4 regions of the Actinoplanes lobatus genome follow, and region 4 is predicted to be linked to each of the others. Evidence: riboswitches for the same ligand, from Rfam matches in the RefSeq annotation. Region 4 holds a riboswitch; each other region holds the start of a gene.

Region 1 (7,057 bases), 950 kb from region 4:
CTCGACCGCTCCGGCGGTGAGCAGCACGATCAGCACCGCGAACGCGCAGGCCAGGGTCGGCCACGTGGCGCTCACCGCGTACCGGATGAGAATTGGCAGAAGGGCGACCGCGCTGATCAGGCCGACCACGACGGCGCGGCGCGTGCGGGCCGGAAGCAGGCCCACGCAGATCCACGGGAGCCGGCCGGCCGGGATCAGCACGCGGCCGGCCAGGCCGACCGTCACGAACACCATGACGGCGGCGGCGCCGCGGGCCAGCAGTTCCGCCGGCGCCCACCAGTGACCGATCACGGCCAGGACGGCGGTGAGCGGGATCCCGGCGAACAGGCCGCGGCGCAGACCCGCGAGCAGACCGCGGACGGGCCAGGTGAGGGCGGGCGCGCCGTACCGGTCGGGCCGGTCGGCGGCGAGTCGCCGGAGCCCCCGCATGGCGTCGCGGACACGCATCCGTTCCGCGTCGAGCAGGGCCATCATCCAGCGGCCGTCGGCGTCGTCCGGGTCTTCGGCCAGTGCCCGGGCCGCTGCCGCGCGGGCGGCGTCGCGGTGGCCGGCATGGCGTTCCGCTTCCGCCAGCGTCATCAGATCCGGTACGGACTGCGGCGCGATCCCGACCGCACGCCCGGCCGCCTCGCGGGCACCGTCGAAGTCGCGGCGCAGTATGAGGCAACGGGCCACCGAGCGGTGCGGCTCCGGAGCGTCCGGGCGGAGCCGGGCCGACTCGCGGGCGGCGGCCAGCGCGTCGTCCAGCCGGGAGAGCAACAGCAGGCACTCGGCGTGCTCGATGTGCACGGCGGCCATCTCCGGAGCCACCGCGACCGCGGCCTCGGCCGACACCAGAGCGTCCTGGTGACGGCCTTGCAGCCGCAGGAGACCGGCGAGCAGTCCGAGCAACTCCGGGTCGGCGGGCGTCTCGCCCAGTCCCGCACGAACGGCCGACTCGGCCTGTTCGAGACGCCCGACGTCGGCAAGCGCCCGTGCCCGCGCCGCGGCACTCACCGGCCGCCGCCGTCACCGGTCGCGATACGTGGGTGGGCCACGGCGAGAGAGCGGGCCGCGTGCAGGAGGCGCGCGGCCAACAGGAAGCGTGCCGCGGTGGGGAGCCGGACGGCGAGCAGGAGGCGGGCCGCGCCCAGGACACGGGCCGCGAACACCAGGCGCACCGCGCGCAGGATCCGGGCCGTGAACCCGAAGCGGGTCGCGCGCAGGAAACGGGCCGCGGCCGGCCGGCCCGCCCGCAGCAGGTGGCAACCGGCCAGCAGAACGCGGACAGCGGAGAGGACGACCGCCGCGACGAGGGAGCGGATCATCGGATCTTGCGCTTCTTGAGGTAGGCGGCCAGATCGTCGTACTCGCCGCTCTCGTTGGCGAACATCGCCACGTTGCGGGCGGTGGCGAACCAGGCGTCCGTCGACGGCCGGACCTCGCGCGCCGCGCTCAGCATGTCGGCCTGGCTGATCATGCGGACCTCGCCGGCGGCGATCGAGTCGCGCATCGCGTACTCGGCGGCGGTCTCGCAGACGTGGGCCAGGTCGGCGCCGGAGTAGTGCTCGGTCGCGGCGGCGACGGCGGCCAGGTCGATCCCGGCGACCGGGCGGTCCCGCAGGTGGTATTCCAGGATGGCCTCGCGCGCGGGCCGGTCCGGTGGGAGCACCAGCACGGTGCGGTCCAGGCGGCCGGGGCGGCGCAGGGCCGAGTCGACGTCCCACGGCGCGTTCGTGGCGGCCAGCACGAACACCCCGTCGTTGCCGCCGTCGACGCCGTCCAGTTCGGTGAGCAGCTGGTTCACCACAGTGCGCATGGACGACTGCAACTGGCTGCGCTTGTGCCCGAGGGCGTCGATCTCATCGAGGAACAGCACGCACGGAGCGTGCCCGCGGGCCGACTCGAACAGGTCGTGCAGGTTGCGCTCGGAGCTGCCGATCCACATGTTCAGCACGTCGGTGATCGACAGCGAGATGAACGCCGCCCCCATCTCGCCGGCGACCGCCCGCGCCAGGAACGTCTTGCCGCACCCCGGCGGACCGTAGAGCAGCAGCCCACCACGCAGGCTCTTGCCGAACAGGCTGCGCAGCTTCGGGTTCCGCAGCGGCCCGAGGAACGACACCTCCAGCCGCTTCTTCACCTCGGCCATGCCGCCGACGTCGGCGAGTGTGACGGCGGAGCGCTCCACGTCGAAGGCCCGGTCGGCGTTCCCGCGCACCGGATCGGGCTCCCCGTCGGCACGTGCGAACCGTGGTGGCACCACGTCCCCGAACTGCTCCTCCATGGCCGCCCAGTCGATGCGGGACCCGCTCGGCGCGGGTCCCTCCGGCGCCGCTTCCGGCGGCTGCGCGGGCACGTCGGTCGCGGTCGGTGGCGCCGGGTCTTCACCAGCCGGAGGCACGGGCGGCGCTGTCCCGCCCAGCGCCCGGGCCATGACCTGCTGCGCTCCGGTGTTGCCGGGTTCGCGAGCCAGGATCTGAGCGGCATGCCCGATCGCCTCCGGCCCCCGGCCGGCGGCCACCAGCATCTCGGCCAGGTGCAGCCGCAGCGTCAGGTCGTCGGGCCGTGCTTCGACGGCGGCCGCCAGGCTGTTGATCAAGGCATCGCTCATGCGGGCGATTATGCCCCCGTCGCGCCGCCCACCGGCCACGGACGGGCCCCGACGGCTGTCCCGACGCCGATCCGCTTTTCGCACCCACCGCTCCTCCCTGGCCGCTCCCGGCGCTCGTGCCGGGGTCATCGGCCGGTCAGGGTGCGGAAGAAGGTGGTCACGTCCGCGGTGAACAGATCGGGGACCTCCAGGGCGGCGAAGTGGCCGCCGCGCGGGAACTCCGTCCAGTGGCGGATGTCGTGGCGCTGCTCGGCGAGCGGGCGCACGGACTGCGTGATGTCGCCGGGCAGGACGGCCACGCCCAGCGGGACCGGGCACGGCGCCTGCTGACCGTCCAGGCCGCTCTCCTTGACGATGCGGGCCGCCGAACCCGCGGTGCGGAACAGCCAGTGATGGGCGACGTCCGCCACGATGCGGTCGTCGGGGACGGGCGTGGCCGGGTCGGCCCAGGTGTCGAACTTCTCCCCCAGGAAGGCGAGCAGCCCGGCCGGGGAGTCGTTCAACGCATACGCCGGGGTCTGCGGAGTCGCGGCGAACAGGATCTGGTGCGGGTGCCGGTTGGCGGCCAGCCGCATCGTCCTGGCGAGCCGCTCCTGATCCTCGGGGCCGAGACCCTCCGCCCGGCCAGGGGTCGGCAGGTAGTTGACGTGGACGCCGACGACCCGGTCGGGGGCGACCGCGGCGAGCGCCCGGGAGATGCCGGAGCCCCAGTCACCGCCCTGGGCGCCGTAGCGCTGGTATCCGAGGCGGGACATCAGCTCGGCCCAGGCCTCGGCGACCCGGCGCAGGCCCCATGGCCGGGTGGTGGGCCCGGAGAGCCCGAACCCGGGGATGGCCGGGACGACGACGTGGAAGTGCTCGCTGAGCGGGCCGATGACGTCGAGGAACTCGACGGTGGAGCCGGGCCAGCCGTGGGTGAGCACCAGAGGCAGGGCCCCGGGGTCGGCCGAACGGACGTGGAAGAGGTGGATCCGGTCGCCGCCGATCTCGACGACCTGCCGCGGGATGGCGTTGAGCTCGGCCTCGTGCGCCCGCCAGTCGAACCCGAGCCAGCGGTCGGCGAGTGCCCGGACCCGGTCGAGCCGGATGCCGTAGTCGCCGGGTGCGGCGTCGGGCCACCGGGTGCGGCCGAGCCGGGCGGTCAGATCGTCGAGTTCGGATTGCGGGACCCGGAGACTGGATTCGTTCATGTGGCTAACGTTAGACTGGCGAACGTTCAGAAGTCCAACGTTAGATTCATCAACGTTAGAGAGCCCAATGTTAAAATCGCTACGTGGAAGAGCTGCCAAGCTGGGTGCTGAGTCAGGTCTCGGCGCAGGGTCACCGGATCATCGTCGAGAGGTTCGGGGCGGTGGGGGCGCGGGGCTACCACTACCGGCTGCTGCACTCACTGGTCACCGACGGTCCGGCCAGTCAGGCGGCGCTCGGCCGCCGCACCGGGATCTATCTGAGCGATCTGGTCGGGGCGCTCAACGAGCTGGAGTCGGCGGGCTATGTGCAGCGGTCACCCGACCCGGCGGACCGGCGGCGCAACGTCGTCGGGCTCACCGAGCGAGGGCGGGAGCGGGCCGTGGAGTTGTCGGAGCGGGCGCACGCGGTCCAGGACGAGCTGCTGGCGCCCCTGTCCGGCCCCGAGCGCGAGCAGCTGACCGGGCTGCTGCAGCGACTGTGGGAGCACCATCGATCGGGTGGGTGACGGGCCGCTCACGCCCGGCGGGCGCGGCACGGCCGGGACGGACCGGAGAGCTCGCGGGTCGCCCACGGCGGTTCACGAAGGCGTACGGAATCAAAAGAAAGACCGCCGGCGCGAAACGACGGCGGTCTTTCCCGGAGGGTTTTCTAGCCCGGTCGGCGATAGCCGGCGATGGGCCCCCGATCGATGGTGGCCATCCGCACATGGTCTCCCGTGTGCGGAGCGTGCACCACCTGACCGCCACCGATGTAGATGGCGACGTGATGCACGTCGGAGTAGTAGAAGACGAGGTCACCCGGCTTCAACTCGCTCCGGCTCACCGCTGTGCCCGAGCCCCACTGGTCCTTCGTGTAGTGCTCGAGGTGCACACCGACCGCGGCCCACGCCTCCTTCGTCAGGCCCGAGCAGTCGTAACTGCCCGGCCCCTCGGAGCCGAAGACATAGGGCTTGCCGATCAGGTCGCACGCCTTCTGCGCGGCACGGCCACCCTTGTCGTTGGTGTACGTGACCGGGCACGGGCCGGTGCGCAGAGGGCCGTCGTCGATGTTCGCGTCGCCGTACGCCTGGATCCGGAGCTTCTGGAGCTTCGTGATCTCCTTCTCGATCGCCGTCTTCTTCGTCCCGAGATCCGTGTCGCGGGCGGAGATCTCGGACTCGAGCTGGTCGACCTTGGCCTTGTCGGCGGCGTACTTGTCGCGGAGCTTCGCGACGTTGGAGATCGAGGCCTCCTGGTTCTGGGCGAGCTGGTCGAGCAGCGTGAGCTTCTCCACCAGACCGTCCGGGTCACCACTCAGCAGAGCGTTGAGGTTTCCCGGCGGGCCCTGCATGTAGGCGTCGACCGCCAGACCTCGCACCTGCGCCATCGCGACATCCACCTGAAGCTGAAGCGGCGTCAGCGTCTTCGCCAGCTGCTTCTGCTGCTTCCGCAGCTTGGTCAGCTTCGTGTGGTTGGCGTTGTAATCCTCGATGACGGGCTCGAGTTTGTTCCACTCTTCGTCGATCTGACCCTCGACGGTGGACGGCGAGGGAGTGGCATGGGCCGCCACCGGACCCGTGATCACCAGGCCGGCCGCGGCGAGCGCGCAAACCAGGATGCGCAGCAGGCCGGCGCGACGCGCGCCATTGCGTTTCACGTTGTGTGCGTCGTCCTTTCTTCCCACTCAGCCGCCGACCGGGTTAGCTGACGGGTTCGGGCGGGAAGCATGCCCGGCCGGGCGTGGTGCCACGGCTTCACCCCACTGACCTGGGTCCCCGGTTCGCGTGTCGCGATTGGGCGGTGGTTCGCCAGATCGGCCGGATGGACGATGGGGGGCTGCCGAACCGGGGACCACCGTACTCGGATCATGCCGGCAAATGAAGGTCGCACAGCCCGCCGAACTGTACGAACAGTTGTCGATACGGAGGGTTACTAAAATGGCCAGGTATTCAGTGCACGCCCCAGCCACGGCACGACGACGATCACTGTGGGTAACACCAACAGGCCCGCGGCCGCTGCCGTCCCGGCCACCGCGAGGGCCGTCGAGCTACGGCCCGGACGATCCAGCCGCGCCAGGCGCCGCCGCCGCGATTCACCCTCCGGGTCGGCGGTCACCTCCTCCGCCAAGGGGACGGCGTCGGCGAGACGAGCCAGCGCGGCCCGCAGCGGCGCGTGCCCGGCGCGGCGCCTCGCGGCATCGTCGGCCACCATCTCCAACAACAGGTGTACGGCGTCCAGCGGCGCCTTCGACCGCAGCGGCCCGGGCACGGCCTGATAGAAGGCCGTGAACGACTCCATCACCAGTTCATGCTTGTGCCGCAGGTGGGCTCGCTCGTGGGCGAGGACGGCGTCGATCTGCTCCCGGTCGAGCACGTCGAGCACGCCGTCGCTGAGCACCACCCGCGGGTTCCGGCCCGGCACGCAGTAGGCCAGCGGCAGGGGCGCCTCCAGCACCCGCACCTCTCCCCCGCTCAGCCCGTCATGGCGTTCCACCCGATCAAGGAGGTCGACGAGCATGCGATGCCGGTCGCGCCGGGCACGGGCCCGGGAGGTCACCTTGACGAGCGAGACCACCAGCCGGGTCACGATGGTCGCGGCCACCGCCAGGGAGAACAGCAGCGCCGCGACGGTCTCCGGGTGCCGTGCGCCGGCCGCACGGACCACCTCCTCCGGGGCGGCGAGCACGACCCCGAGCGCACAGAGCACGGCGGTCAGGGTCAGCGCCTGCCAGAGCAGCACCGCGGCGACCGGGGCGCGGTCCGGCCAGCGGGCGTTCGCCAGCAGCCTCGGCACGGCAAGCGACAGTGTCAGCCCGAGGGCGCCGAGCAGGAGGGCGGTCACCGCTCGATGTTACGGGCGGCCTTCTCGATGGCCGCCTTCAGCGCTTCCGGTGGCAGCTGGCCGACGAAGTAGGCGAGCGCGGCATCCCGGTCCGGCGTGGCGCTCAGCGCGTCCAGCATCACACCGGCGGTCATCTCCTCGCGGGTCTGCGCCGGGGCGTAACGGTAGGCGCGATCCGCTCGCTGCTGAACGACCAGGCCCTTCTTGGCGAGCCGGTCGAGGACGGTCATCACCGTCGTGTACGCCAGGTCGCGGTCACGGCTGAGCCGGTCGTGCACCTGCCGGACGGTGAGCGGCTCGCGTGCGTCCCACAGTTTCGCCATGACCTCGCGCTCGAGGTCGTTCCTCGCCATGTGAGGCAGTCTACTGCACAGCGTCGTACTACGAGTCGTAGTATCTACTACGAATCGTCGTAGAGGGGTTGCCATGGACGTGCTCGACCTGACTCGATTGC
Region 2 (7,057 bases), 3.8 Mb from region 4:
CCCCCGGGCCAGCCTGCCGCTCTCCGCCTCGCTGGTGGAGATCCGCAACTTCGTGGTGGCGGTGTTCGTCCTGATGGGCATCGTGCTGATCACCGGTGAGCCGATCACCGTCAAGTGGCTGATCGTGGTGCCGGCCCTGATCCTGCAGTCGTTCTTCAACGTCGGCCTGGGCCTGTTCATGGCCCGCTACGGCTCCAAGGTGCGCGACGTCAAGCAGCTCATCCCGTTCATCATGCGGTTCTGGCTGTACGGGTCGGCCGTTCTCTACCCGGTGACGAAGTTCCAGGACCTGCTGAGCGGCTGGCAGCTCCAGGTGGTCGAGGCCAACCCGATGCTGGTCTACATCGAACTGATGCGCCACGCGCTGCTCGATGAGGCCACCCTGGCGAACTCCCCGGCCGTGCTGTGGATCGAGGCGATCGTCTGGACCGTGGTCGTCGGCATCGGCGGCTTCGTTTACTTCTGGCGCGGAGAGAAGGGCTACGGCCGTGGCTGACAACGAGCGGATTCCCACCGTCATCGCCGACGAGGCCCACATCATCTACAAGGTCCACCAGGCCGGTGCGTCCAGTTCCAGCCCGCTGGCCAGCTTCAAGCGCCTGGCCACCCGGAGCAAGAACTCGAACATCCGCGAGGTGCACGCGGTCAAGGGTGTCAGCTTCGTCGCCTACAAGGGCGAGGCGATCGGCCTGATCGGCACCAACGGCTCGGGCAAGTCGACCCTTCTGCGCGCGGTGGCCGGCCTGCTGCCGGTCTCCCGGGGCGCGATCTACGCCTCCGGCCAGCCGTCCCTGCTGGGTGTGAACGCGGCACTGATGAACGAGCTGCCCGGCGACCGCAACGTCGAGCTGGGCTGCCTCGCGATGGGCATGTCGCCGGACGAGGTGAGGGCGAAGAAGGACGAGATCATCGAGTTCTCCGGCATCAACGACAAGGGTGACTTCGCCACCCTGCCGATGCGGACGTACTCCTCGGGCATGTCGGCCCGGCTGCGCTTCTCGATCGCGGCCGCCAAGCAGCACGACGTGCTCCTGATCGACGAGGCGCTGGCCACCGGTGACGCCAAGTTCCGCCGGCGCAGCGAGGCCCGGGTCCGGGAGCTGCGCGCCCAGGCCGGCACGGTGTTCCTGGTGAGCCACAGCGAGCAGTCGATCCGGGACACCTGTGAGCGGTGCATCTGGCTGGAGGCCGGCACGATCCGCGCCGACGGCCCGACCGACGAGGTGATGAAGGAGTACGAGGCCTTCGCCCGCAGGTAGGCCCCGCACTCCCCCGGTGGTTCAGTTGACCGACAGGTGCACGTGGTTGGTGTGGTCGCTGGACGGGTCGCCACCCGCCCCGCTGTACGACTTCCAGCCACTGCTCGGCAGCCAGATCCGGCGGTACCAGATCACGTACAGGACGTCGAGGTCGTCGGCGTTGTTGATGAAGTAGTTCGCCAGGTTGTTGCCGTACGTCTTGTCGGCCCCCGTGGCGTCCCCGCCGAAGGTGCCCTTCTCGGCGGAGAAGTCGCAGGCCCGCCCCTTGGGGTGCTCACCGCTGTTCTGCGTACGCCAGCACTTGGTGAACCGGGTGAAGCCGTCCGCCCGGGCCTGCTTGTAGGCGTGCAGCAGGGTCGCGGTGATGCAGCCGCCGGTGCCGGTCGGGTCGTCCTGGTTGCAGCTCGACCCGCTCGGGCCCGGCTCCGCGTCGGCACTACCGCCGCCGTCGGAGGAGGACGAGGTGTCCGAGCCCTGGTTCGCCGCCTTGAGCGCCGCCTCGGCCTTGGCCTTCTGCTTCGCCATCACGGTGACCTGCTTCTGCTGGTCCTTGATCGCGATGTCGATGGAGTCCTTGGCCTTCTGCCGGTCCTCGCGGGTGGTCTTCAGGCCGTTGATCGCCCGGCTCTGGTCGGCTGCCACGATGGCCAGGGTCTCGGCCCGGCCCAGGAAGCCCTCGGCCGAATCGGCGGCGAGCATGGCCGACATCGGCCCGGCCCGGCCCGCGGTGTACGCCTGCGTGGCGATCAGATCGAGTTGCTCCTGCTGTGGCCCGAGCTCGGTGTCCAGGCGCTTGAGCTCCGAGGTCAGCTTGGTCTGCTGCTCCTTGGAGGTCTTCAGCTTCTTCTTGGCCGCGACGTAGCCGCTGGAGGCCTTCTCGAGTTGTTCGATGAGGGACTTCGATCCGCCCTCGCCGTCGTCCCCGGTGTCTCCGGGGGCGGCGAGCAGCCGGGGGGCCGCGGTGGCCGGCGACGCGACGACGGCCAATCCGCACGCGGCGACGAGCAGCGCCAGCAACGCCGCTAATCGCTGCGCAGTGTTCTGCTGCACAGGCATTTCCTTCCGTCGGCCGCCGGCCGGGTTAGCTGACGGGTTCGGGACGAAGGAAATCCCTACCGCTGGTAGCGGATTCACCCCGGAGATATTGGTTCCCCGGCTCGCCGATGACGGCGATTAGGCGGCGGCCCCCGCGCGGGAACCGCACCGACCATACCCACTCGATCGACAGATCGACAGTTCTCGTACGCACCGCAATTGCCCCGACACGACAGGTGATTGCAATTACGGAATGTGTTTGCGAGGTAACTCTTTTCGCGGTTCCCGGGGTCTGATCCACGGCGATATCTCGGGTAAACTGGCCGCCGGTCCTGCCAGGACGGCACCGCCCCCGAGTTGCCGGCAGGCCGCCGCCCAATCGTCGCGAGACGAACCGGGGAACCAGGTTCACTGGGGTGTATCCGCGCAGTTTGCGGTAGGGATTGCTTCCGTCCCGAACCCGTCAGCTAACTCGGTCGGCGGTGTCACGGAAGGAACTGTTGATGGCAGCAAGTCCCCGCCGGTGGCTGATACTTGCCCTGGCGCCGCTGGTGAGCGCCCTGATGTTCATGGCGCCCGCGACTCCGGCCGCGGCCGAGCCAGGCGGCTCCTCATCCTCCGCACAGGAGGAGGACGAGGACGCAACTCTCAACGACGTGATCGAGTCGACCAACCGGCGCTACGCCTCCGCGAAGTCCGCGGTGACGCAGTCCACCAAGACGCAGGCCAAACTGGCCACACAGATCAAGGCGGCGGAGGCCCGGCGGGACGCACTGATCCCCGAGGTCGACCAGATCGCCAAGCAGCAGTACATGACCGGCAACCTGAGCGCCATGGGCTTCCTGCTCAGGTCCCAGGACTCGGGCGACTTCCTGACCAAGGCGGTCTCCCTCGAAGAGATCAACAAGCTGCACGACGCCAAGCTGCACGAGCTCAACGCGGCGATCACCGAGATCTCGGACAGCAAGGCGCAGCTGGACGCCGAGGTCAAGGCGCAGCAGCAGAACGCCACGGTGATGAAGAAGCAGAAGGACGCGGCCGACAAGGCGTTCCAGCTGGTCGGTGGCAACTCGGTGACCAAGGGCCTCGTGGTGGCGGACTCGCCGGAGGCCGCCCCGGCGCCGCGGAACGGCTCCGGCGGATTCTCCTCGGAGGGTTGCACCGAGGACGACCCGACCACCGGCGGCTGCATCACCAAGCGCACGCTGCACATGTACAAGGAAGTCAAGAAGGCCGGCTTCAGTAATTTCGTCGGCTGTCACCGTGACGGCGGGCCCTTCGAACACCCCAAGGGCCGCGCCTGCGACTGGTCGTTGCAGAAGAGCGGATTCTCGGTCTACGACACCGACAAGGAATTCCGGTACGGCAACAACCTGATGGCGTTCCTGGTCCGTAACGCCGACGAGCTCGGCATCTACTACGTGATCTGGAACAAGATGATCTGGTTCCCGGCCTCGGGCTGGAAGACATACCACGGGGTCAGTGACCACACCGACCACGTGCACGTCTCGATGCTCTGACGGACTTCACGAGAACGGCCCCCGCCCATCCGGGCGGGGGCCGTTTTCATGTGCTCAGTGAACCGCGCGCCGGACCGGAGCGCGGCCGTGCGGCTGGGCCGGTGCCGGGCCCGGCGGCACCGCGGCCGGAATCGGCATGGTGACCGGTCGCACCTGGGTCACCTCGAGCTCCTTGCCGTGGTGGATCAGCGTGAGCCGGGCCTGCCCGCCGCCGTTGCGCAGCGAGTAGGTCACCTCTTCGGAGGTCACGTTGACGCGCAGCCGCAGACCCCGCCAGAGCAGCGAGAACTCCAGACTGTTGATCCGGCTGGGCAGTCGCGGCGCGAAGCTCAGCTGGCCGTTGAAGTCCCGCATGCCGCCGAGGCCGGCGACCAGCGCGATCCAGGAGCCGGCCAGCGACGCCACGTGCACGCCGTCCCGCGCGTTCCGGTGCAGGTCGTGCAGGTCCATCAGGGCGGCCTCGCCCAGATAGTCGTGCGCCAGCTCGAGATGCCCGGTCTCGGCCGCCATGACCGCCTGGATGCAGGCCGACAGCGACGAGTCCCGGACGGTACGGGCGTCGTAGTAGGCGAAGTTGCGCGCCTTCTCCTCCGGGGTGAACGCGTCGCCCCGGATGTACATCGCCATCACCAGGTCGGCCTGCTTGACCACCTGCTTGCGGTACAGGTCGAAGTACGGGTAGTTGAGCAGCAGCGGGTAGCCCTCCGGCGGGGTGCCCTCGAAGTCCCACTCCTGGAGCCGGGTGAAGCCCTCGCACTGCTGGTGGACGCCCAGCTCCTTGTCGTACGGGACGTGCACGGCAGCCGCCGCGTCCCGCCAGGAGGCCGCCTCCTCGTCGTTGACCCCGAAACCGCGGGCCAGGTCCGGGTGCCGCTGGCAGGCGTCGACGGCGGCCATCAGGTTCTGCTGCGCCATCAGGTTGGTGTAGATGTTGTCGTTCACCACGGCGGTGTACTCGTCCGGCCCGGTGACGCCGTCGATGTGGAACCGCCCGTGCCGGTCGTGGTGGCCCAGCGACCGCCACAGCCGCGCCGTCTCCACGAGCAGCTCCAGGCCGACCTCACGCTCGAAGTCGAAGTCCCCGGTGGCCTGCACGTAGCGGCGGACCGCGTCGGCGATGTCGGCGGCGATGTGGAAGCCCGCGGTGCCGGCCGGCCAGTAGCCCGAACACTCCTGGCCGCGGATGGTCCGCCACGGGAAGGCCGCCCCCGACAGCCCGAGCGTCTGCGCCCGTTCCCGGGCCAGGTCCAGCGTCGAGTGCCGCCAGCGCAGCACGTCGGCCGCCGCGGAGGGCTGGGTGTAGGTGAGCGCCGGCAGCACGAACGTCTCGGCGTCCCAGAACGTGTGGCCGTCGTAGCCGGGGCCGGTCAGGCCCTTGGAGCCGATCGGCCGCTGCTCCGCCCGGGCGCCGGCCTGGAGCGTGTGGAAGAGGCCGAACCGAACCGCCTGCTGCACCTCCGGGTCGCCCTCGACCTGAACGTCCGAGTGGTCCCAGAACGCGTCCAGGTAGTCCTGCTGCTGCTGGACCAGACCGTCCCAGCCGTCCAGCCGGGCGCTGGCCAGAGCCGCCCCGACCTGGTCGCGCAGGGCGGGCAGCGAGCGCATGCTGGACCACCCGTACGCCGCCAGCTTGACCACCCGCAGCTTCTGCCCGGGCTCCAGACGGCAGGCGACCGTGGTGCGCAGCCAGTCCGGGTGGCCCTCGGTGGTGATGGCGTGCCGGCCCGGGGTCTCGACCAGGTGCTCCATGGCCGCGGCCATCCGCAGGTCACTGGCCTTGGTGCGGTGGATCAGGATGCCGCCGGTGGGCTGCTCCATCATCTCCTCGGCCAGCAGCGGGCGGTCGAGCACGGCGGCCACCCGCGGGTCCTTGCTCATCGGCGGCAGCTGCTCGTTCGCCACCAGCTCGGATTGCAGGATCAGCCGGGCCGAGGTCTCCAGGGGCTCCACCTCGTACAGGAAGGCCACGACCGCGCGCTGGGTGAACGAGACCAGCCGGACGGTCCGCACCCGGATGCCCTGGCCGGACGGGGACACCCACTCGACGATCCGCTCCAGCAGGCCGGCCCGCAGGTCGAGGCAGCGCTCGTGGGAGCGCAGCTCGCCGTACCGGACGTCGAACGGCTCGTCGTTGACGAGCAGCCGCATCAGCTTGGCGTTGGTGACGTTGACCATGGTCTGGCCGGACTCGGGAAAGCCGTAGCCCGCCTCGGCGTGCGGCAGCGGCCGCAGCTCATAGAACGAGTTCAGATAGCTGCCCGGAAGGCCGTGCGGCTCGCCCTCGTCCAGGTTTCCGCGTATCCCGATATGGCCGTTCGAGAGAGCGAATACCGACTCGGACTGGGCCAGCAGGTCCAGGTCGAGCCGGGTCTCCCGGATATGCCAAGGGTCGACGGGATAAGCCCGTTCACGGATCACGGTCGTGCCTCTCGTAACTGATTTCAGAGGAGGTCTTTGAGATCTTGCACCACGACGTCGGCGCCGTGTTCCCGCAGCGCATCGGCCTGGCCTACCCGGTCCACGCCGATCACGATGCCGAAGCCACCGGCCCGGCCGGCGGCCACGCCCGCCTGGGCGTCCTCGAACACGGCACAGTTCGCCGGGTCGAGGCCGAGCAACTCGGCGCCCTTGAGGAAGGTGTCCGGCGCGGGCTTGCCGGGCAGGCCCAGCTCACGCGCGACGACGCCGTCCACCCGGGCCTCCAGGAGGTCGGCGATCCCGGCCGCCTCCAGGACGTCCTTGCAGTTGGCGCTCGCCGACACGACCGCACGGCGTAGACCGGCGGCCCTGGCGGCCCTCAGGTACTCCACCGATCCGGGGTAGACCTGGACGGCGCCTTCTTGGATCTTCTGTAGCACGAGCACGTTCTTGCGATTGCCGATGCCGTTGACGGTCTCCCGATCGGGGGTGTCGTCCGGGTCGCCCTCGGGCAGGGTGATGCCCCGGGACGCCAGGAAGGTACGGACACCGTCGGCACGCTGACGGCCGTCGACATACCGGTGATAGTCGACGCCGGAATCGAACGGGACGAAAAGTTGATCATGACTTTCCGCCCACGATTCCAGGAACGTATCGAACGTCTGTTTCCATGCGGCGCTGTGCACGAGCGCGGTCTGCGTCAGCACGCCGTCAAGATCGAAAAGGCAAGCGGTCACCTGTGAAGGAAGTCCGAGCACGCGCCCAATGTAGCCGGACGCGATCCACGAGGAGCGCGGAAGGGCGTCTTCACATTTCCACGATGTT
Region 3 (7,057 bases), 2.7 Mb from region 4:
ACGATCGCGGTGTAGCCGGCGAGACGCGCGAACTCGGCGACCTCGACGTCGGCCACCACCTCGCCGCCGGCCAGCACGACCACCCGGTCGGCGAGGCGCTCGATGTCCAGCAACAGGTGGCTGGTCAGCAGCACCGCGGTGCCGCGGTCCCGCAGGACGGCGACGTCGTGGCGCAGGCGCTCGGCCTCGACCGGATCGAGGCCGGCGGTCGGCTCGTCCAGCAGCAGCACCGGCGGTTCATTGATCATCCCGATGGCGAGGTGCAGCCGCTGGCGCATGCCCTTGGAGTACGTCTCCACGGCTCGGTCCGCGGCGTCGGTCAGCCCCACGTGGTTCAGCGCCGCATCCAGCCGCCCAGCGAGCCGGCGCCGGCCGACACCCGCGAGCATCGCGAAGAACCGCAGGTTCTCCCGGCCGCTCAGCTTGCCGTAGAGCCCACGCTCGCCACCCAGGACGACGCCGGTCATGCGGCGGACCTCCCGCAGGTCGCGGGTGACGTCGTGGCCGAGGATCCGCGCCGTCCCACTGGTCGGCAGCAACAGCGTCGCGAGAATCTTGGTCAGTGTGGTCTTGCCGGCGCCGTTGCTGCCCAGCAGTCCGACGATCTCGCCCGCTCCGACCCGCAGACTGACGTCCTTCAGCGCGACGACATCGCCACCGCGCACCTTGAATCTCCGGCCCAGGGATTCGACCTCGATCGCCGCGTCGTTCACCGCGCTCCGTTCGAGTCCGTGTCAGGGATTTACTGTTCCAAACTCGGTGCGCGCCCGCAACGAACGCGGATCGGACCGGTGGGCGTACCCCGAATGGTCCGGGTCTTTAGGATTTCGGCATGTCGGCGGCGGGATCTCGGGAGCGGCCACGCCGTGGTGACGCGCGATTGCGGCGTGCCGCGCTGCTGGCCGCGGTGGGGGAGTTGCTCGCCGAGCGTGGGCCGGGGTTCTCGCTGGCGGAGGCGGCCGGGCTGGCCGGGGTGTCGACGGCGACCGCCTACCGGAATTTCGCCGATCCGGGCAGTGCGATCGACGCGTTCTTCGCGGAGCTGGTCGGGGATCTGCTGGAGGCGTTCGACCGGTTGCCCGGTGGCGCGGATCCGCTGGCGGATGTGCGCGCGGTCTGCCGGGAGTGGGTCGAGCAGGCCTCGCGGTGGGGTGCCGCGGCTGTGCACATTCGGTCACCGCGGGGTGTGCTGGCGCGGCGTGGCGAGGAGGATCCGTTCGTCGGCGGGCTGTATGAGCGGCTCGCGCGGCTCGTCGAGGCGGCGATCGCGTCGGGTGCGGTGCCGCGGCAGGACGTGCGGTTCGCGGTGCTGATGTGGGTGACGATCTTCGATGAGCGGGTGGTCGTGGATCTGACCCGGACGCTCGCATGGAGCGCGGACGAGGCGGCGGAGCATCTCACCGGAGCGCTGCTGAGGGTGCTGGGGCGATCCTGAAGGGTGTTCTCTCGTCTTTTGGATGGTTCTTGGACAGGTACGTTGACTTACGCTCGACTGAGGAATCCGCTGTAGGTCCTCGGAAATTCAACGGCGGCCGGAGGCTCTCATGTCTTTGGAACTGGATCGCAGGCTCGCGGATGTCGGCACCCGATTCCGGATCTTTCCTCAACCCCGATTCCTGATGAAGGCGGACGGATCGGGGCCGCTCTTCGCGGAGCCCGAGCTGGTGGTCGTCTCGGTCGAGCCGGCCGCCATGCGGCCCGGACCGGGTGACGACCGGATGTTCGTGATCGACGCGATCGGCAAACTGCCCTACAACAACTTCTTCCGGCCCCCGTTCCGCGGCACCAAGCGGGACCCGATCCAGCCGAGCGAGGACGGTCATTTCGATCATCTCGACCCGGCCACCCGGGAATTCTCGGCGGCCACCATGTACGCGACCGTTCGCCGGGTCCTCGACATCTGGCAGGACTACTTCGGGCGCACCATTCACTGGCATTTCGAGTCCGATTTCGATCGACTGGAACTGATTCCGTTGATCGAGTGGAACAATGCGCAGTCCGGGTACGGGTTCCTCGAATTCGGCTTCGGCCGGACGCCGAACGGGACGATCGACCACACCCGGCCGTACTGTGAGAACTTCGACGTGCTCGCCCACGAACTGGGGCACAGCATCATCTTCGCCGAGGTCGGGGCGCCGGCCAGCAAACAGGACGACGGCATCGACTACGGCGGCATGCACGAGTCGGCCGGTGACCTGGTGGCGATCGTGTCGTCGCTGCACTTCCACTCGGTCGTCGACCATCTGCTCGAGTCGACGCGGGGCAATCTGCTCACCATCAACGGCCTGGACCGGGTGGGGGAGCTGTCCGACAGCCGGGAGATCCGGGTCGCGTTCAACGCCATGCGGATGTCCGACGTGGGCGAGGAGCCGCACGACCGGTCGCTGCCGCTCACCGGGGCGATCTTCGACACCATGGTCGAGATCTTCCAGCGCGACCTGGTCGCCAAGAAGCTGATCAGCGACGACCTGCGGATCCGGTCGACGAACCTGCCCGGCACCGCGCAGGACCTCGACGAGATCCAGGCCGAGTTCACGGCCGCCTACACCGGTAACGAGGAGGCCTTCAAGGAGTCGCTGCTGCAGGCCCGCGACTACCTGGGCCGGCTGCTCGCGGCCACCTGGAGCACCATCTCGCCCGACTTCATGACCTACCACGGCATCCTGCGGGCCATCCTGGCCGCCGACCGGGAGATCAGCGGCGGCGAGAACGCGCAGACCATCCGGGAGTGCTTCGCCTGGCGGGAGATCGCCCCGGTCCCGACCTCGATGCTGCTGCGGCCGCACACGCTGGCGTCGTGCGGCTTCCAGGCCAACGACAGCGGTTCCGCCGCGGCGTCGTCCCGTGACCGTCTGCTCCCGGACCCGCGCCCCAACGGCTCCGCGACCACCGCCGCCCATCTCTGACGATTCCTACCTCCGGGGCGGGGCACCCGCCCCGGAGCGCGTCTCCCCGCGGTACTCGCGGATGACGTCGTCGCCGTCGCGGGCGGTCTCGGCGAAACCGGCCTTGGCGGCGACCGCGGCCGACGCCACGTTGGCCGGGTCGTGCCGGATCGCCACCCGCTCGATACCGGGCAGGGTGAGGGCGACCCGGGTGATCACCCGCACGGCCGCCGTCATGTGGCCACGGCCGGCATACGGCGTACGCATCCAGTAGCCGATCTCCAGGACGTCCGGCCCCATCCGCGTCATCAGGCCGATCGTGCCGATCAGCTCACCGACCGCCGTGAAGATCGCGTAGTTGAACTGGGTGCCGTCGAAGTTGCGCCCGATGAAATCGCGGGCCTGGTCGACGCCGTAGTCGTCGGTCGCGAACGGCAGCCACGGGCGCAGTTCGGGCAATGACTCCTGGACGGCGGCCGCGAGTTCGGCGGCCCACTCCGGTTCCCAGCGCTTGAGGACCAGGTCACCGGCGTTGATCATCTCGGGTGGTTCCATGACCGGACATTCTGCCCGGAGCGGGCGCCGGCTCGATGCGCAGGCCGGGGACCAGGTCCTGATGAGGCACGAAAAGCCGCTCTAAACAGGAATAACCCCTGTGCCGGGTATTTCTGGGCGAAATGAAGATCAAATCGGGCGAATACTGAGAAGAACGTCACTATCCCCGGCGTGAGGCTTGGTATTCATCCATCGACCGTGGATACCGTCGGGCCGTCCCGCGTACGGCGGGCACTGTGGACGGACCGCCGAATCCTGCCGCCGCCCACGGACACGAATCGACGGCAGGAGCGGGGGACCCACTTTTTCCGGCGCGCCGGGCGCGCCTCGGGGTGAAGCCGTGCGTGAAACGGCCGGGCCACTCTGCCCGAACCCGACAGCTCACCTCGCAGGCGTGGAGGATCATCCATGTCTCGGATCGGTAGACGAACGCGCCTTGCCCTCGGTCTGGTGACCGCCGGGGTGACCGGAGCCGGCGTCCTGCTCGGCCCGGCGGCCCCGGCTCAGGCCGCGGCCCGCCAGGTCAACTGGGATGTCATCGCCAAGTGCGAGTCCGGCGGACGGTGGCACATCAACACCGGGAACGGGTACTACGGCGGCCTGCAGTTCAGCCGCAGCACGTGGAAGGCCAACGGCGGCGCCAAGTACGCGCCGACCGCCGACAGGGCCAGCAAGGCCGAGCAGATCGCGATCGCCGAGAAGCTCCACAAGAAGCGCGGGCTCAGCCCATGGCCGGTCTGCGGAAAGAAGCCCGGCGTCTACAAGAAGACGTCCAGCGCGAAGAAGCCCGCCGCGAAGAAGCCGAGCGGCAAGACCTATGTGGTCCGCTCCGGCGACACACTCGCCTCGATCGCGCGCAAATTCAAGATCAAAGGCGGTTGGCGTACGCTCTACGCACTCAACAAGGACCGCATCTCCAGCCCCGGCCTGATCTTCGTGGGGCAGCGGATCCGCCTCTGAAAAGTGTCGTACCCCCTCGGTAGCGTCCCGTGCGACAGAGAAAATGCTGCCGGGGAGGCCGGATGTTCCGTCAGGGCGATGTGCTGATCATTCCGGTGCCGCAGGCCGATGTCCCGGCCTGCGCACCGGTCCCACGCGATCGGCGAGGGCGGATGGTGCTGGCCCGCGGTGAGGCCACCGGCCACGCGCACGTGGTCGGTGGCCCGGGCCTGGTGCTACTCGCCGACCTCGACGATCCGGAGCGGATGTTCCTCGAGGTCCCGGCGCACGGCCGGGTCACCCACGAGGAGCACGGCCCGATCCCGCTGCCCGCCGGGCACTACCGGGTGGTGCGCCAGCGGGAGTACATTCCTGGCGCCTTCCGGCCGGTCGCGGACTGAGGGGGCGGGCTGTGCGACTGACACACACGCAGGAGTCGATGGCCGCGGCGATCGAGGACCAGTGGCTGGCCGCGGCGATGGAGACGGGCCCTGCCGACCGTGCCGCCGCGGAGGAGGGCGTCCGGGAGGCATACCGTCTCGCCAGCGCCGAGCCACCCGAGCGGATCTACTGGTTCGGCTCACCCCGCGCGGCCGCAGCCGCCGCGGCCTTGCTCTCCGGGCCGGTCGACCCGATCCCGGAGGCTCCTGGCACGACATCACCGCCCCCAGCCGTCGCCCCTTCCGGCGCGGCGGCGCCGCAGGCGGGTGCCGGGCCGGGCTCGAGTGCGGTGCCGCCAGCGGGAGCCGAGCTGGGCCTGGGTGCGGCTTCGCTGGCGGGCGCTGGGCCGGGCCTGGGTGCTGATTCGGAGGCGGTGCGGCCGCCGGTGGGTGCCGGGCCGGGCCAGGAGATTCCGGAGTGGTTCGCCGAGGCTCAGGCCGAGTTGCGCCGCCAAGGGTGGACGCCGGGGGCGCGCGCGGGCCGGTCGATGCGCGGCCTGGTGCGCACAGCGCCGTGGGCGGCCGCCCGGAAGGCCGCTCTCGTCGCGCTCGGCGCCGACGGCTGGGCCCAGCTGAGCGCCGCGGCCGGGCGCCGGTCCTGGCCCCTGGTGATGGACATGGTCGCGGGGCGGTTGCGGTCCCGGCTGAGTGAGGACCTGGCCGCCGAACTACCCGCCGCCGGGCCGGCGGTGCTCGACGCCGTCTACGGGCAGCACGACGGGGCGTGGCTGAGCACGTTCGAGGCGGCGGCCCGGGTGTGCCCCGAGGCAGACCTGATGACGAACCTTGCCGGCCTCGCCCGGGTGGCCCGGCACAGTGGCTGGTGGTGGGCGTTCGAACGGGTTGCGGTGCTCTCCGAGCGTCCCGTCACCCTGGCCCGCGACAACGTCGGGCGGCTGCACCGCGGCGAGGGCCCGGCCATGGAGTTCACCGACGGATACGGACTGTGGGCCTGGCGCGGCATGCCGATCCCCTCCGACCTGGCGGCCGAACTGCCGTCCCTGACCGTCGACCGGGTCCGCCGGGAGACGAACGCGGAGATCCGCCGCGTGATGCTGGAGCACTTCGGCTACGAGCGCTACCTGAGCGAGGCCGGCGCCACGCAAATCAACTCCGACGAGACGGGCACACTGTGGCTGCTCCACCTGCCCGGCGACGAGCCACTGGTGATGGTCGAGGTGATCAACTCGACTCCGGAGCCGGACGGCACGAGCCGCGTCTACTGGCTGCGGGTCCCACCCCAGACCCGCTCGGCTCGCGAGGGCGTGGCATGGACGTTCGGCCTGACCGAGCAGGAGTACCAACCCTTGATCCAGACCTGACCCCACGGCCACAGTGTTCCGCCGCGGCCCGGCCGCCTGACGGCTTACCCACCGAGGGCATCAGGGTCTATCTGTTGCGGCGTGGCCTATACGGCTGCGTGGCTCCGCCGGGCGATGATGGCAGTGCGGGCATGACTCACTTCGGATAGATCACCGTGGCGTAGGAACCTTGATGATCTTCTGAAACGGTCATGCCCGTCTCGTTGCCGCCACCAGCGGCGGTTCTGCACCTGACCGGCTGAACCGGACATTACCGTGACTTTGCCGGGGCCCTACGTCACAAGGTCGTCGACGCCGCGGCGCCCACGATCATCATCACGAAAAAGAAGGCAGCCGGAACAAGGCAGACGTAGCCGAGAACAAGGCCTGTAATAGCCATTCCCCGGCCCGCCTTGGCCTCGTTTTGGGTGTCCTTCAAGCCCATATGCCCAAGAACGACCGCCGCAATAGCCGGCAACCCGAGGATCAAGGCCCCGCCAAGGATTGAGATAATGCCAAGGACCATGGCAGCAACCGAGCTGCTGGAGGTCGGTCGGACCATCTGAACAGGTACGGCAGCATAGGCAACGGGCACGGGCTGCTGGTACGGCGGAGGATAGGTCACAATGGGCTCCCGAGTCGATGAGATTCTGTGCCCACCCAGTTCGGTTACCTCGTCGTCATCTTGAATCCTTTGCGGCTTTGTGATGAGCGAGCAACTGAGCTGCACCACTCCCGTGCCGGTCACCGGAGCCGGGGCGCCGGTGGTTCTGAGAGCCAACGATTCCCAGTACTCCAGCAGGAGATCCGTTCTACGGTTCTGTGCGGGCTTGGCGGGCATTGTGGCTGGTTATCGCGGTGGCTTGATGCCGGCGCCGGAAGATCGACCAGGCGATGACGTCGGCGATGCGGCGGGTCGGTTCGATGACTATGGCGC
Region 4 (7,057 bases):
AACTCGCCGGCCAGAGCCGCTCCCTGGTGTCGCCAATCCGGGTCGTACGCGGCAATGAACATCACGGCAGCACGGTAGCGGAGCGCCACTCGCCGATCGCCGCGACGGCACGGCCACCGGCACCGTCGTGCGCCTTCATATTGATCTGTACGAGCCGCGTTGCCACGCCGCCGATACCAAGGGTTCAGCTCTTGGTCTCGATCTCCGCGCGCATGTCGGGGAAGTCGCCCTTCACGTCCACCGCGGTCTCGTAGAAGTGCAGAAACATGCCGACGCTACCTTCGTCGGCCCACCCGCAGATGGCCACGTCCTCCTGGCCGACGACGCTGTTGCCGCACTGCGCCACCCCGCCGAGTGAGCCGGTACTGGCAGCGGAGACCTGGGTCAGCTGGTTCTCGCCACTGAACGACTGGAACATGGTGTCGAGCATGCGCTGCGGATCGTCGATGTCGACCTCGGCCGCGATGACGGCGATCATCTTCTTGTCGGCCAGGGACCCGTAGAAGGCACCGAACGCGTTCGCGGCGCCCGGGTAGCCGTCCAGTTCCTTCGCCAGGTCCATGGTGAGCGAGGACAGTTCCTCGGCCTCGATCTTGGAATGACCGTTCAGCGTGTTCGGCTCACGGATGCTGATGTCGGCCTTCGCCGTTTCGCTCGGGCTGGGGCTCGCCTTCTTGTCCTGCGCGGTTCCACCGTTCCCGTTCTGGGAGAACGTCTCACCGACCAGATAAAAGACGATTCCACCACCGACGAGTACGACGAGCGCGATCGCCACCGACAACAGGGTGATCACGACCGTTCGCGACTGTCCCCGCGGCTGAGACGGGACAGCCGGCATGCCGGGCCGGCCGTAGCCGGGGTGGCTGTAGCCCGGCTGCGCATAGGTGGGCTGACCGTAGTTCGGCTGTTCGTAGAGCGGCGCGGTGTGCTGCGGCGTCTCATACGGGTCGACGGGCGGCGGGAGCGGTTCACCGGGCGACGGCGGATAGGGTGGCTGTCCGGGCGGCGGCGGGTAGGTCATCAACGCTCCAGTTCTCGAACTGTCGCTGGATCCTACCGACGGCCGGCGTCACGGCCTCTCATGACCTGGGCGGATGTGGTTTACCGGACGGCTGCGGTGATCAGGGCTTCGGGCGATTCCAGTCGGGCTTGACGGACATCATCTGGGCGGTCTTGGTGGGGTCGCGGTCGATCAGGTCGCCCAGCACCTCGTCGATCTTCGACAGTAGATCGGTGGGCAGCCGCACCCCGGCGGCGACGGCGTTCTCGGTGACCTGCTCGGGCCGGGAGGCGCCGATGATCGCCGAGCTGACGCTGCCGGGTTGCAGGGTCCAGGCGACGGCGAGCTGGGCCATCGTGAGGCCGGCCTCGTCGGCGAGCGGGCGCAGCCGCTGCACGCGGTCGAGCAACACCGGGCCGAGCACCCGGCTGATGAACTGGGGCGCACGCCCGCCGCTGGTGGCGCGGGAGTTCTCCGGCAGCGGACGGCCGGGCTGGTACTTGCCGGTGAGCACGCCCTGGGCCAGCGGCTGGAAGACCACCTGTCCGATGCCTTCACGCTCGCACAGCGGCAGCACCTGCGGTTCGATCACGCGCCACAGCATGTTGTACTGCGGCTGGTTGGCGACGATCCGGCTGCGCAGCCCGAGGTCGGCGGCGATCCGCAGGGCGGCCTCGATCTGTGGGGCGGTCCATTCCGAGACGCCGAGGTAGAGCACCTTGCCCTGGCGTACCAGATCGTCGAAGGCGATCAGGGACTCCTCGATCGGGGTGCGCTCGTCGAAGCGGTGCGCCTGGTAGAGGTCGACGTAGTCGGTGCCGAGCCGCCGCAGCGAGGCGTGGCAGGACTCGATGATGTGCTTGCGGGACAGGCCGCGGTCGTTGGGGCCGTCGCCGGTGGGCAGGCAGACCTTCGTGGCGATCTCGACCGAGGACCGGCGGACGGTGCGCAGCGCGTCGCCGAGCACCTGTTCGGCCGCGCCCTGGGCGTACACGTCGGCGGTGTCGAAGGTGGTGACACCGGCGTCCAGCGCGGCCTGGATGCAGGCGAGCGCGGTGTCCCGCGCGACCAGCTCACCGTGGGTCAACCAGTTGCCGTACGTGATCTCGCTGACGTAGAGGCCGCTACGACCGAGGCGACGATGTTCCATAGTGGATCATCCTACCGAACTGATCCGTCACCGAGGGCTGAAGCGAGATGCCCCAGCCGCACGGGGCGGCTGGGGCATCAGGCGTCAGGCGTCAGTAACCGAAGTCCTGGGTGTAGTACGGGGTGCCGTCGGCCTTGAGGACCACGCCGACACCGACCGTCTTGGACTTGCAGTTGACGATGTTGGCGCGGTGGCCGGAGCTGTTCATCCAGCCGTTGACCACCTCGGAGGCGGTGCGGTAGCCGTAGGCGATGTTCTCGGCCGACGGCTGGGCGTAGCCGGCCGCCTTGGCGCGGTCGACGAAGCTGGACCCGCCGCTGCCGGTGTGCGAGAACGTGCCAGTCTGGGCCATCCAGGCGCTGTGGTCACGGGCGGCCTGGGTGAGCTGCGCGTTGACCGTCAGGGCGGAGCAGCCGTTCTTGCCACGCTCGACGTTGATCAGGCGGTTGATCTCGTCCTGGAGGGCCTGCTCGGACGACTTGGCCGGCGTGGTGTTGCCCGGGGCGGGCGTCGTCGGCGCGGGCTGGCTCGGGGCGGGCTGGCTCGGGGCCGGCTTGGTCGGGGCCGGCTTGGTCGGAGCCGGCCACGACGGGCTGCGCTTGACCGGACCGGGGTTCCAGGAGCCGTAGCGGCCGGAGTCGTAGTTCCCGGAGCCGTACCGGCCCGAGTCGTAGTTGCCCGAGCCGTACCAGGAGCCGTACTGCCCGTAGTCGGGCTGCGTCGGGCCAGGCTTCGCCGGCGCAGCCTCGGCCGAACTCGCGATCATCGTGGTGGCACCGATCGCGGCGACCGGGGTGAGGAGAGCGGTCACGGCGAAGCGGCGAAGAAGCTGGCGCAAGAGCAGACCCTTTCGGAATGTTCCACCCGCTGTCTGCGGGCTCACCAGTCACTTCGACGAGGCGCCGGGCGCGACGATCACAGAATCGGTGTTTGCCGGTTTCCGAATGGTTGCCGCGATCGAGCCCGGGTCCCGGTGGCGTTCGCGGTCGTCTTGCGGTTGGCGGGTGCTCCGTCCGTACGAAATCGGTCTTGAGGGCCTGGAACCGCGGATGCCCGGCGTCGGGCCGAGGTCACCGGGGGTGCGAGCGCAACCGGCCGGAGGGATCTTGATGCGGAGGCGGAGGAGGCGAGTGCGGTGAACGCCCGGCTGTTGACGCCCCGGCCCGGTGGTTGCGGCATTCGGCCGCTCGGCCATGCCCGGCGGGCCGGTGAGTCGGCTCGCCCTCGACGGAGCGGATGACTGCCGGCGTAGCCGCGGAGATGACGATCCGGATTTATCGTGATCAGTTTCACACAAGATCATCACCGCGCCGTCACCACCCATGAACACAGCGTGTCGGAAAACTTCGCACCCGTCCCGCAACCGGGACGCTACTCGCCAGATCGATCGGCACCCGTGGATGTCGCGGCGGGTTGGCAGCCCCTGGACCTGGGATATCAAGGAAGGGCGGCGGGCACCTGCTCGCCGGTCGTGTCAGCACGGACCACGCCGAGCCCTGCCCCGGTCCGGCGACACGAGCCACTTGGCGAGCATGAGGCAATCGGGGGCAGGGACGGGGGAACCACATATCGATCCGGCACCGCCAGGTGACGGATCTTGGGGTGAAGCCGCCACCGTGCGGCCGGGCATTCCTTCGCGCCCGAACCCGACAGCTAACCTCGCAGGCGTGCCGGAGGGATTCCTTCACCGTGCACGTACGTACTTCGAGCCGGCACTTCCGCACCCTGGGAACCGGCACCATCGCCCTGTCCGTGGGTCTCGGTCTTCTCGCTGGAGGACTCGGCACACCGCACGCCGCCTCCGCCGCCCCACAGGCGCCGAGTGTCGCCACCGTCCGGACGAACGTGGCGGTGAGCCGCACCGTCACCGTCGAGGCCGCGGCCGGCGCCACTGCCAGCACCAAGGTCGTGACCGCGGCGCAGCCGATCGGCGCCCGGGTCGTGACCGAGGCGGCCTCGCACAAGGGCAAGCTCTACCTGTTCGGCGCCGTCGGGCCGAAGCGATTCGACTGCTCGGGCTTCACCCTCTACGTCTACAAGAAGACGGTGGGCAAGAAGCTGCCGCACAAGGCGAACCTGCAGCAGAAGTACGGCAAGAAGGTCAGCAAGGCCGACGCCCGTCCCGGTGACCTCATCATCATCCGCAGGGGCTCGTACGGCATCCACGCCGCCATCTACGCGGGCAACGGCATGATGTGGTCGGCGCCGCGGACCGGCAAGCCGGTCAGCAAGCAGAAGATCTGGAGCTCGAACTACGTCGTCCGGCGCCTGGCCTGATGACGACACTGCCCGCACCCACCACAGGGTGCGGGCAGTCGGCGTCTACGGCTACCTCGCCCGTTCGTAACCGGCCTCGTCGACGGCCGCGGCCACCGCGGTGTCGTCGACGGGCTGGGCGCTGGTGACGGTGACCGCGCCGGAGGTCAGGTCGACCTGGACACCGGTGACGCCGGGGATCCTGCCGACCTCCTCGGTCACCGAGTTGACGCAGTGCGAGCAGGTCATGCCGGTCACGGTGTAGGTCTTGGCGGCCATCACGGTCTCCTCGTCGTTGGCGAATTCCGGCGGACAGGGCGCCGCCGCCTCCCCACGATGATACCGGTACCCCCCTAGGGTATTACCGAATGGCACACGGATCTGCGCTGTCAGTTCGGTCGCAGGTCCAGCGGCAGCCGGTTCACGCTGGTCATCAGCCACGGGTTCACCTCGTCGACCGGCTCGTCGGCCGCGACCGAGATGTCCGCGTACCGCTGGAACATGATGCCCAGAGCGACCCGGGCCTCCAGCCTCGCCAGGGGCGCTCCGATGCAGAAGTGGATGCCGTGCCCGAAGGCGAGGTGCGGATTGCGGGTGCGGTGGACATCGAACCGGTCGGGTTCGGTGAACACCCGTTCGTCACGGTTGGCGGCCGCGAGCCACGGCATGACGACGGCACCGGCCGGAACGTCCACCTCGCCGATCCCGACGCCACGGGTGGTCAGGCGGGCCAGGCGAGGAAACGGCGTACGGTATCGCAGCACTTCCTCGATGGTGTCGGGTAGCAGTCCCGGGTCGTCGCGTACCGCCGCCGCGGCCTCGGGGTTCTCCTCGAAGCAGAGAATCGCGTTGCCGAGCGTCGCTGTCGTGGTGATGTGCCCGGCGAGCAGCAGCAGGCCGACGAACCCGATGATCTCCTCGTCGGCGAGGTGCTCCCCGTCGACCTCGGCCAGAATCAGTTTGCTCATCAGGTCATCGGCGAGGTCGGCGCGCCGCGCCCGGATGCGTTGCAGCAGGTAGGTGTTCATCTCCCGGATGGTCGGTACGGCCGTGTCCATCGACTCCGTGGCGGTGGCGAGGAGCGACTGTTCGGGATCGATGTTCTGCTGGTTGAACAGGTCGTCGGCCCATCGGTGGAAGATCGGCCGGTCCGATGCCGGAATGCCGAGCAGTTCCGCGATGACGATCACCGGCAGGGGGTAGGCCAACCGCTCGATGATGTCCACCCGGGTCTCGCCGCCCGCGCCGTCGAGCAATTCGTTCGTGACCCGCGCGATCCGGGGTTCCAGCAGGGCCACGACCCGTGGCGTGAACGCCTGGTTGACCAGGCCGCGCAGCTTTCGGTGCCGGGGCGGATCCATCCGGACGAAGTTGCCCTGCTCGAAGAGCGCGAAGTCCTCCTGCCGCGGCACCAGTTCGCTCAGATCCGAGGAGAAGGCGCCGGGGTCGGAGAGCACGGCGCTGGTTTCCGGGTGACCCAGCACATGCCAACAGCGTTGCTTGTCGTCATGGACGACCTGTCCCCGGCCGCGCAACCGCTCAAGCCAGGCGAGCAGATCGGCCAGCTTCGGCGCCTTCTTCGTCGAGGTCATCGGAAGCCCCTCCGCGAGCACCCTTTCGGGCCGGGCAGGAACGTAACCCTGAGGACCAACGCTATCCCGGTCCGCGTCCGTTCTGCCCCGAAGGACGCCGAATCAAGGCGCTTCGCGATCGTCCGGGCGCCGGAGCTGGTCGCGGCGGCGGATGAGGTACGCCCGTTCGGCGGCGTTGTCGGTGCGGGCGACGGCCCGGTCGTAGGCGGCCGCCGCGGCACCGTCATCGAGACGTCGCAGCAGGTCGGCGCGGGCGGCGTGGAAGGCGTGATAGCCGTCGAGGACGTCGGCGAGCCGGTCGATCTCGGCGAGCCCGGCGGCCGGGCCGTCGACCTCGGCGACCGCGACCGCCCGGTTCAGCCGCACGATCGGGGACGGGTCGAGCCGTGCCATCCGGTCGTACAGGGCGATGATCGTCGGCCAGCGGGTCTCCCGGGCCGACGGGGCCTCGGTGTGGACGGCGTTGATCGCGGCCAGGAGCTGGTAGCGCCCGGCCGGTGGGCCGCCGGCCGCCACCGCCGCGATCCGCTCCCGGACCAGCGCGGCGCCCTCGGCGATGAGGTGGCGGTCCCAGAGCCCGCGGTCCTGTTCGGCGAGGATCACCAGTTCCCCGCTGCCGGACACGCGAGCCCGCCGCCGGGCGTCGGTGAACAGCATCAGCGCGAGCAGCCCGGCCACCTCGCCGTCGCCGGGCAACAGGTCACGCAGCAGGCGGCCGAGACGGATCGCCTCGTCGGTGAGGTCGGCGCGGACCGGATCGTCACCCTCACCGGCGAGATAGCCCTCGTTGAAGATCAGGTAGACGACCGCGAGCACGCCGGCGAGCCGCTCGCGGATGTCACCGGCCGACGGCACCCGGTACGGAATGCCGGCCGCCCTGATCTTCGTCTTGGCACGGGTGATGCGTTGCGCCATAGCGGTCTCCCGTACCAGGAAGGCGCGGGCGATCTCGGCGACGGTGAGGCCGCCGAGCAGGCGCAGGGTGAGCGCCACCCGGGCGTCCATGGCGAGCGCCGGATGACAACAGGTGAAGACGAGCCGGAGCCGGTCGTCCTCGAC

What was found. A riboswitch is a leader RNA that binds a small molecule or an ion and turns the genes downstream of it on or off. The one in region 4 is predicted to bind cyclic di-AMP.
Region 1: linked by a shared signal. The riboswitch ahead of BJ964_RS25200 (C40 family peptidase) and the one ahead of BJ964_RS29555 (C40 family peptidase) in region 4 are both predicted to bind cyclic di-AMP.
Region 2: linked by a shared signal. The riboswitch ahead of BJ964_RS12245 (coiled-coil domain-containing protein) and the one ahead of BJ964_RS29555 (C40 family peptidase) in region 4 are both predicted to bind cyclic di-AMP.
Region 3: linked by a shared signal. The riboswitch ahead of BJ964_RS41765 (LysM peptidoglycan-binding domain-containing protein) and the one ahead of BJ964_RS29555 (C40 family peptidase) in region 4 are both predicted to bind cyclic di-AMP.

Annotation. Positions count from the first base shown of each region.
Region 1 covers NZ_JACHNC010000001.1:5,493,103-5,500,159, reverse strand. The annotation lists gene BJ964_RS25225 (tetratricopeptide repeat protein) at 1-996, opposite strand, end outside; gene BJ964_RS25220 (hypothetical protein) at 993-1,307, opposite strand; gene BJ964_RS25215 (ATP-binding protein) at 1,304-2,593, opposite strand; gene BJ964_RS25210 (epoxide hydrolase family protein) at 2,719-3,783, opposite strand; gene BJ964_RS25205 (MarR family winged helix-turn-helix transcriptional regulator) at 3,867-4,289, shown strand; gene BJ964_RS25200 (C40 family peptidase) at 4,433-5,419, opposite strand; cyclic di-AMP (ydaO/yuaA leader) riboswitch at 5,437-5,572, opposite strand; gene BJ964_RS25195 (M56 family metallopeptidase) at 5,695-6,603, opposite strand; gene BJ964_RS25190 (BlaI/MecI/CopY family transcriptional regulator) at 6,600-6,956, opposite strand; gene BJ964_RS25185 (cytochrome ubiquinol oxidase subunit I) at 7,030-7,057, shown strand, end outside.
Region 2 covers NZ_JACHNC010000001.1:2,648,966-2,656,022, reverse strand. The annotation lists gene BJ964_RS47905 (ABC transporter permease) at 1-496, shown strand, start outside; gene BJ964_RS12255 (ABC transporter ATP-binding protein) at 489-1,259, shown strand; gene BJ964_RS12250 (coiled-coil domain-containing protein) at 1,281-2,315, opposite strand; cyclic di-AMP (ydaO/yuaA leader) riboswitch at 2,314-2,449, opposite strand; cyclic di-AMP (ydaO/yuaA leader) riboswitch at 2,657-2,793, shown strand; gene BJ964_RS12245 (coiled-coil domain-containing protein) at 2,798-3,814, shown strand; gene BJ964_RS12240 (glycoside hydrolase family 65 protein) at 3,869-6,232, opposite strand; gene BJ964_RS12235 (beta-phosphoglucomutase family hydrolase) at 6,256-6,990, opposite strand.
Region 3 covers NZ_JACHNC010000001.1:9,156,882-9,163,938, reverse strand. The annotation lists gene BJ964_RS41785 (ABC transporter ATP-binding protein) at 1-713, opposite strand, end outside; gene BJ964_RS41780 (TetR/AcrR family transcriptional regulator) at 833-1,435, shown strand; gene BJ964_RS41775 (gluzincin family metallopeptidase) at 1,545-2,906, shown strand; gene BJ964_RS41770 (GNAT family N-acetyltransferase) at 2,913-3,440, opposite strand; cyclic di-AMP (ydaO/yuaA leader) riboswitch at 3,677-3,850, shown strand; gene BJ964_RS41765 (LysM peptidoglycan-binding domain-containing protein) at 3,849-4,400, shown strand; gene BJ964_RS41760 (hypothetical protein) at 4,463-4,780, shown strand; gene BJ964_RS41755 (DUF6745 domain-containing protein) at 4,792-6,141, shown strand; gene BJ964_RS41750 (DUF4190 domain-containing protein) at 6,419-6,961, opposite strand.
Region 4 covers NZ_JACHNC010000001.1:6,441,616-6,448,672, reverse strand. The annotation lists gene BJ964_RS29575 (GrpB family protein) at 1-62, opposite strand, end outside; gene BJ964_RS29570 (hypothetical protein) at 185-1,021, opposite strand; gene BJ964_RS29565 (aldo/keto reductase family protein) at 1,122-2,150, opposite strand; gene BJ964_RS29560 (CAP domain-containing protein) at 2,242-2,988, opposite strand; cyclic di-AMP (ydaO/yuaA leader) riboswitch at 3,665-3,833, shown strand; gene BJ964_RS29555 (C40 family peptidase) at 3,840-4,427, shown strand; gene BJ964_RS29550 (heavy-metal-associated domain-containing protein) at 4,479-4,685, opposite strand; gene BJ964_RS29545 (cytochrome P450) at 4,796-5,998, opposite strand; gene BJ964_RS29540 (RNA polymerase sigma factor) at 6,101-7,057, opposite strand, start outside.